3 regions of the Streptomyces thermocarboxydovorans genome follow, and region 3 is predicted to be linked to each of the others. Evidence: riboswitches for the same ligand, from Rfam matches in the RefSeq annotation. Region 3 holds a riboswitch; each other region holds the start of a gene.

Region 1 (2,256 bases), on a different contig from region 3:
TGCCCGCCGTGCGGGTCGGCCGGCGCGACGCGCTGTGGACCCGGCCGATCAGCAAGGTGCTGCTGCGCCACCCCGAGCTGACCGACGACGAGTTGGCGGCGACCGCCCGTGCGGTGGTCGGTCCGCTCGCCACGGTGACCATGTCCGGGCCGGGGACCGTGGAGCTCCAGCCGTGTGGTGTGACGAAGGCGACAGGGCTGGCGCTGGCGGCCGAGCGGCTCGGGCTGGGCCCGGAGCGGACGCTGGCGTTCGGTGACATGCCGAACGACATCCCCATGTTCGACTGGGCGGCCCGGGGCGTCGCCATGGCCAACGCGCACCCGGAGCTGAAGGCGGTGGCCGACGAGGTCACCACGACGAACGAGGACGACGGCGTGGCCGTCGTCCTCGAGCGTCTGTTCCCGGAGACCGGGTGCCACCTGCCCCAACAGGTGCCGGCCCGGTGCGATTCCGGATTCGCGTCCTCGTCCGCCGAGAGGACGCTTCTGTCGTCCCAGTAGGGAATCTCAGCAGCGTCCCGGTGGGCGGTCGGCGGCTCCCCAAAGCCGTCCGGGCCCTCCGGGGGTGGGTCCTCGGCTCAGTACGCGCCGAAGACGTTGTCGATGGAGCCGTAGCGGTCGGCGGCGTAGTTGCAGGCCGCCACGATGTTCGCGACCGGGTCGAACGGGTCGAAGGCGGTGCCCGGCACGTGGTAGGCCGCGAAGGTCGGGTCGATGACCTGCAGCAGGCCCTTGGACGGGGTGCCCTTGGCGGCGTTGGAGTCCCAGTTGTTGATGGCGTTCGGGTTGCCGGACGACTCGCGCATGATGTTGCGGTAGATGCCGTCGTAGGAGCCCGGGATGCCATGCTGCTGCATGATCGACAGCGCCTCGCGGATCCAGCCGTCGAGGTTGTTCGGGTACGCCGTCGAGGTGGCGGCAGCCGGGGCGGCGGCCGGGGCCGCGGAGGCGCTGGTGGCGCCGATGAGCGGCAGGGCGAGCACGGCGGCGCCGGTGCCGGCGACGGCGAGGGTACGGGCGAGACGGCGGCCGCCGAAGCGGCGGGTCATACCGGTTGCAGGCATGTTCGTGTGTCCTCTCCTACGCCTGCGAGGTGAGCTGTCGGGTTCGGGCTGGGAGAGTGCCCGGCCGTGCCCCTTCGGGCATGGCTTCACCCCTAGCCGTTCCGGACGGATGTCCGGCCCGGCGACTTACCTGGGTCCCCCGCTCCTGCCGTGCGTGAGTGATCGACGATCGGTGGTGCGGGCGGCGGCAGGATTCGGCGTCCGCCCGGCAGGCCGGGAACGTATGCGAGAGCACATGTCAGGAACAAGTGCGGTCATCACAGAAGTGGTCATTTGATCTTGCCCTGGGGTGATTTGCGCACTTGATCCTTTGCTGGCGCCAAGGGTCAACTCCGGTGCGGGGATGGGGAGAAGGGGCGCGGACGGGTGTGGGGGTGGTGAGGTTCCAGGCGTGAGGCACTTCACTGAGGGGGTGGGGTGGGAGCATATTTCGTCAAGAGGAATTCGCCTGGTAATTGCGGCAAATCGGGCACCGAGGCGGGCAGGATGGTGGGTGTGGCGATGTGAGGTGCTCGGTGGTGCGAGGTGGAGTGCTCGGCAGGGGGCCCGTGGGGGCCCGACAGGGCGGAATGGGGTGCTCGGTGATGCTCCGTGATGCTCCGTGGGACGCGTTGTGATCAAACCATCAGGAATGCGGCGGTGTGATCCGGTCGGCCCCGGCGGGTAACCCCGGGCGCTGGTGGTGATCGAAACGTGACCGGATACGCTGACTTGAGTGGCGACAGCGACCTATCGACAAACCGTGTAATCGGCAGTAGACACCAGCAGACAGGAGACCCCTCGTGACCGTCGTCGGGCCGTTCGGGCTGAGCGTGCGGGACCAGGCTCTCGAAGCCGATGTCCAGGCCGGATTGACGGCTGTCGAGGAAGGGCTGCTCGAGGCCACCAAGAGCGAGGTGCCCTTCATCACAGAGGCCGCGCAGCATCTGGTGCGGGCCGGGGGCAAGCGATTCCGGCCACTGCTGGTGATGCTTTCCGCACAGTTCGGTGACCCGTACGCGCCGGGGGTCGTGCCGTCGGCGGTTGTGGTGGAACTCACTCACCTCGCCACGCTGTACCACGACGACGTGATGGACGAGGCGGCCGTGCGGCGCGGCGTTGCCAGCGCGAACACGCGGTGGGGCAACTCGGTGGCGGTGCTCACCGGCGACTTCCTCTTCGCGCGGGCCTCGCACATCCTGGCCGACCTCGGG
Region 2 (2,256 bases), on a different contig from region 3:
AGATGGGCGTCCGTGCGACGCTGTGCGGCGCGCGCGGCTCCCAGCGGCTCCAGCAGCAGACGCATCTCCAGCAGGTCGGCGGCCTCCTGCTCGGTGGGCTCCGCGACGCAGGCGCCGGCGTGCCGCCGGGTCACCACGAAGCCCTCGGCCTCCAGGGTGCGCAGCGCCTCGCGGACGGGGACGCGGGAGACGCCGTAGCGGCGGGCGAGGAGTTCTTCGGTGAGCCGGCTTCCGCGCTCGAATACACCGGCGACGATGTCGTCCCGGATCGCCGTGCACACCGAGTGCGCGGGAATACGCATGACCGACCTCCGGCTCAATCCTCGTGACACGCCGACGAAGGACGTGTTGTTTCGTGACTCTATTGCAATCCGGAGGAATTTCCGACGGTGAGCCGGAACTCATACTTGTTTTTTGGACAACCGGGCGCGGCCGGCCCCGGGGAAGCCGAAAGCCCCGGCTCGGGGAGCCGGGGCCAGGAGGGGGAAGGCGAGGAGCGCGCTCTCGGACCTTGACGAAGGGCGTGCTCTCAGAGCTTGACGCCGTGCGCGCGGAGGTAGCCGACCGGGTCGATGTCGGACCCGTACTCGGCGCTGGTGCGGGCCTCGAAGTGCAGGTGGGCGCCGGTGACGTTGCCGGTCGCGCCGGAGTTGCCGATCTGCTGGCCCGCGGTGACCTGCTGGCCGGCCGAGACGCTGATCGAGGACAGGTGGGCGTACTGAGTGTAGGTGCCGTCGTGCATCTTGATGACGACCTGGTTGCCGTACGCGCCGCCCCAGCCGGCCTCCACGACGGTGCCCATGCCGACGGACCGGACGGGGGTGCCGCTCGCGGCGTGGAAGTCGATGCCGGTGTGGCTGCCGGAGGACCAGACGGCGCCGCCGGCCTGGTAGGAGGTGGAGACGTAGGAGCCGGCGATCGGGGAGACGAAGGTGTTGAGGCGCTTGCGCTCGGCCTCGCGCTCGGCGCGCTCCTTGGCGGCCCGGGCCTCGGCGGCCGCCTTGGCCGCCTTCTTGCGGGCGGCCTCCTCGGCGGCCTTGCGGGCTGCCTCCTCGGCGGCCTCGCGCGCCGCCTCGTGCTGGGCGGCGGCCTGGGCGTCGATCCGGTCGGCGACCGTGTCGCCCATGTCGATGACGGGGGTGAGGCCGGTCTGCGCCGCGGCGGGCTCGGCGGCGAAGGCGGGAGCGGCGAGCGAACCGACGACGCCGGTGCCGGTGAGGGCCGCTATGCCCGCGGCACGCGCGGTGCCGCGCTGGATCCGGCTGGGACGCCGATGCTTGCCCGTGGCGCGGGTGAACGCCATGTACAGACTGGTCCTTTCCTTCCCTCTCGCCTACCGGGTTAGCTGACGGGTTCGGAGCAGGAAGGTCTCCTACGGACCCCCTCGCGGTGCGCGCGGGCGTCCGATTCACCCCAGGGACTGCCTATGGGTCCCCGGCTCCCCTGGCTCGCGCCGTACGGGGACTCGGCGATGACTGTCCGGTGCCGCGGGTGCGGCGCACTGCCTGACGAACAGCCCGCACGACGCTAAACGGGGCGAGTTTCAATTCCCAAACGGATCCCGGTTTTTGTAGCGCATCCCACAGGGCAGACAGGCCCCCTCCGCCTCAATCCGGGCATAAGTGAGCCCTGGTGACGTTTCCGCCACCAGGGCTCACCCGCGCGCGCCGCGGAGAGGCGTCCGGCGCGCCGTCCGCCCGGTGTCAAAGCACCGTCAACTCGCCGCCCGCACGGGCGTCTACTCGGCGCTCACGACGGTGACCTCACCGATGCCGAGGGCCTCCACGGGCGCCTTGATCTGCGCCGCGTCACCGACGAGCACGGTCACCAGACGGTCCACCGGGAAGGCGTTCACCACCGCGGCGGTGGCCTCCACGGTGCCGGTGGCGGCCAACTGCCGGTACAGCTCGGCCTGGTAGTCGTCCGGCAGATGCTGCTCGACCTGGTCGGCGAGGGTGCTCGCGACGGCCGCGGCGGTCTCGTACTTCAGCGGCGCCACCCCGACCAGGTTCTGCACGGCGACGTCCCGCTCGGCGTCGGTGAGCCCCTCCGCGGCGAGGGTGCGCAGCACGGTCCACAGGTCCTGCAGCGCCGGGCCGGTGTTGGGGGTGTCCACGGAGCCGCTGATGGCGAGCATCGCGGCGCCGGTGCCGTCCGGCGCGGACCGCAGGACCTGGGTGAACGCCCGGACGCCGTAGGTGTAGCCCTTCTCCTCGCGCAGCACGCGGTCCAGGCGGGAGGTCAGGGTGCCGCCGA
Region 3 (2,256 bases):
GACTGGGAGAACTACGGCGGACTGGAGTACGCGCCCAGCGCCGACCAGGCCAGCCGGAACCAGCAGATAGCGGTCGCGGAACGCATACTCGCCGACCAGGGTGTCGGCGCCTGGCGCGCCTGCGGCCTGCTCGCGGGGCTGGAGCAGGGCTCGGGGGCCGAGGGGATTGACACGGGCACGGGCTCGCAGTCTCCGTCCTCCACGGACACGCCGGAAAGCAGCGAATCTACCGATGAGTCCGGCTCATCGGATTCCGTTGATCCGTCCGTCTCTTCGTCTGCATCGCCCTCCGCCACGGAGGGCGGGGCCAGTGGAGACGGCGCGGAGGGCTCCACGGGCTCGGCCGATGCGAATGAATCGCCCGAGTCCGACAAGTCCACCGATGTCGACTCCGAGTCCTCGGCCGTCGAAACAACCGGAAACAGTAACGAGTCGGACAAGTCCGGCCAGAGCACCGGCTCTTCCGCGCTGATCGACACCGGTGCCTCCACGGGGACCGGCCGGCACCGCGGCCCCAGCGCCGAGGAGAAGGAAGAGGACCTCGCGTCCGGGTCGTCCGGCCGGCATGCCGCGCACCCCTCGGACGACGCCTCCGACGGCTCCTACACCGTCCGCCGCGGGGACAGCCTGTGGTCCATCGCCGACTCCCTTGAGGTGGACGGCGGTTGGCGTGCGCTGTACGAGCGTAACGAGCAGGTCGTCGGTGACGACCCGGACCTCATCCTGCCCGGTCAGACGCTTGAGGTCGCAGAGGGCGCGAGCGGGAAGTGACGGGCGAAAAGCCGCGGATCGGACGGTAGTTGACGTCATGATTCGAGCTGAATGCCCGATATAAAAGCGGTGAGAGATAGGTCTCAGAAGCCCTGATCGTCTTTGAAAATCGGCCGAACGGGTGTCTACGGTCGTGACCGCTCGCCATCGCGGGCCCCGGCTGCCGCCACGCCGAATCCTGCCAGTGGCACCCGGGAACAGTCGTCGCGTCATGCGCCGTAGGCAGGAGCGGGGGACCCAAGGTAAGTGCCGTTTCCGGTGCCTGGCACCGGAGTGCGGCTTGGGGTGAAGCCGCGTCCCGTGCGGGACGTGGCCGGGCAACTCAACCGGCCCGAACCCGACAGCTCACCTCGCAGGCGTCGGTGAGGGGATCCATCCATGCTGTTTTCCGGCAAGGGCAAGCACCGTCGTCCGAACAAGGCCACCCGCGCCATCGCCATCGCCGGTGTCACCGGCGCCGCCGTCGCCGCCCCGCTGATGGCGGCCGGCTCGGCCTCCGCCGCCACCGCCTCCGAGTGGGACGCCGTCGCCCAGTGCGAGTCCGGCGGCAACTGGTCCATCAACACCGGCAACGGCTACTACGGCGGTCTGCAGTTCTCCGCCTCCACCTGGGCCGCCTACGGCGGCACCAAGTACGCCGCCACCGCCGACAAGGCCACCAAGGCGCAGCAGATCGAGATCGCCGAGAAGGTGCTCGCGGGCCAGGGCAAGGGTGCCTGGCCGGTCTGCGGCAAGAACCTGTCCAGCACCCCCTACAACGGTGCCGCCGCCGAGGCCCCCAAGGCCGGCGCCTCCGCCGAGCGCTCCACCGAGCAGAAGGCGACCCGCTCCACCGAGCGTCCGGCGCCGAAGGCCGAGAAGAAGGCCGAGGCCAAGAAGACCGTCACCACCCCGGCCGGCGACAAGGTCGAGAAGGGCGACGGCGAGTACAAGGTCGTCAAGGGCGACACCCTCAGCTCCATCGCCGCCGAGCACGGCGTCAAGGGCGGCTGGCAGAAGCTCTTCGAGCTGAACGACGACATCATCGAGGACGCCGACCTCATCTTCCCGGGCCAGCAGCTGCACCTGAAGTAAGCAGCGGCCCCGCGGTCCGCCCGCTCCGGTGCGTGTTCCCCCGTGCGCACCGGGGCGGGCTTTTTCATGGAACCATGTTTGTTCCGTTCGGAAACAATCTATGCTCGGTTCCGTCCCACGGGATGGGCGACCGGATGGCCGATCGCCCGGAGCCGGTTAGGCTCGGTCTCGCAGCGCCACCACGGCCCTGCACACTCGCGTCACATCCAAGAAGGAGATGCTCGTGCCGTCCATCGACGTCGTCGTAGCCCGGGAAATCCTGGACTCCCGAGGCAATCCCACGGTCGAGGTCGAGGTCGGCCTCGACGACGGCAGCACCGGTCGTGCCGCCGTCCCGTCCGGCGCCTCCACGGGCGCCTTCGAGGCCATCGAGCTTCGCGACGGCGACTCGAACCGCTACCTCGGCAAGGG

The links. Region 3 has a riboswitch for cyclic di-AMP ahead of ABD198_RS06630 (transglycosylase family protein). Riboswitches for the same ligand answer to the same signal wherever they lie in the genome.
Region 1: it holds a riboswitch for cyclic di-AMP, as region 3 does, so the genes downstream of both, ABD198_RS05650 (transglycosylase SLT domain-containing protein) here and ABD198_RS06630 (transglycosylase family protein) in region 3, are expected to answer to the same signal.
Region 2: it holds a riboswitch for cyclic di-AMP, as region 3 does, so the genes downstream of both, ABD198_RS03995 (M23 family metallopeptidase) here and ABD198_RS06630 (transglycosylase family protein) in region 3, are expected to answer to the same signal.

Annotation. Positions count from the first base shown of each region.
Region 1 covers NZ_BAAAGU010000008.1:123,880-126,135, forward strand. Annotated here, with positions in the region: gene ABD198_RS05645 (HAD family hydrolase) at 1-500, shown strand, start outside; gene ABD198_RS05650 (transglycosylase SLT domain-containing protein) at 578-1,063, opposite strand; cyclic di-AMP (ydaO/yuaA leader) riboswitch at 1,068-1,234, opposite strand; gene ABD198_RS05655 (polyprenyl synthetase family protein) at 1,846-2,256, shown strand, end outside.
Region 2 covers NZ_BAAAGU010000006.1:34,078-36,333, forward strand. Annotated here, with positions in the region: gene ABD198_RS03990 (GntR family transcriptional regulator) at 1-302, opposite strand, end outside; gene ABD198_RS03995 (M23 family metallopeptidase) at 530-1,303, opposite strand; cyclic di-AMP (ydaO/yuaA leader) riboswitch at 1,316-1,481, opposite strand; gene ABD198_RS04000 (M16 family metallopeptidase) at 1,739-2,256, opposite strand, start outside.
Region 3 covers NZ_BAAAGU010000010.1:31,388-33,643, forward strand. Annotated here, with positions in the region: gene ABD198_RS06625 (transglycosylase family protein) at 1-771, shown strand, start outside; cyclic di-AMP (ydaO/yuaA leader) riboswitch at 976-1,145, shown strand; gene ABD198_RS06630 (transglycosylase family protein) at 1,150-1,845, shown strand; gene eno (phosphopyruvate hydratase) at 2,069-2,256, shown strand, end outside.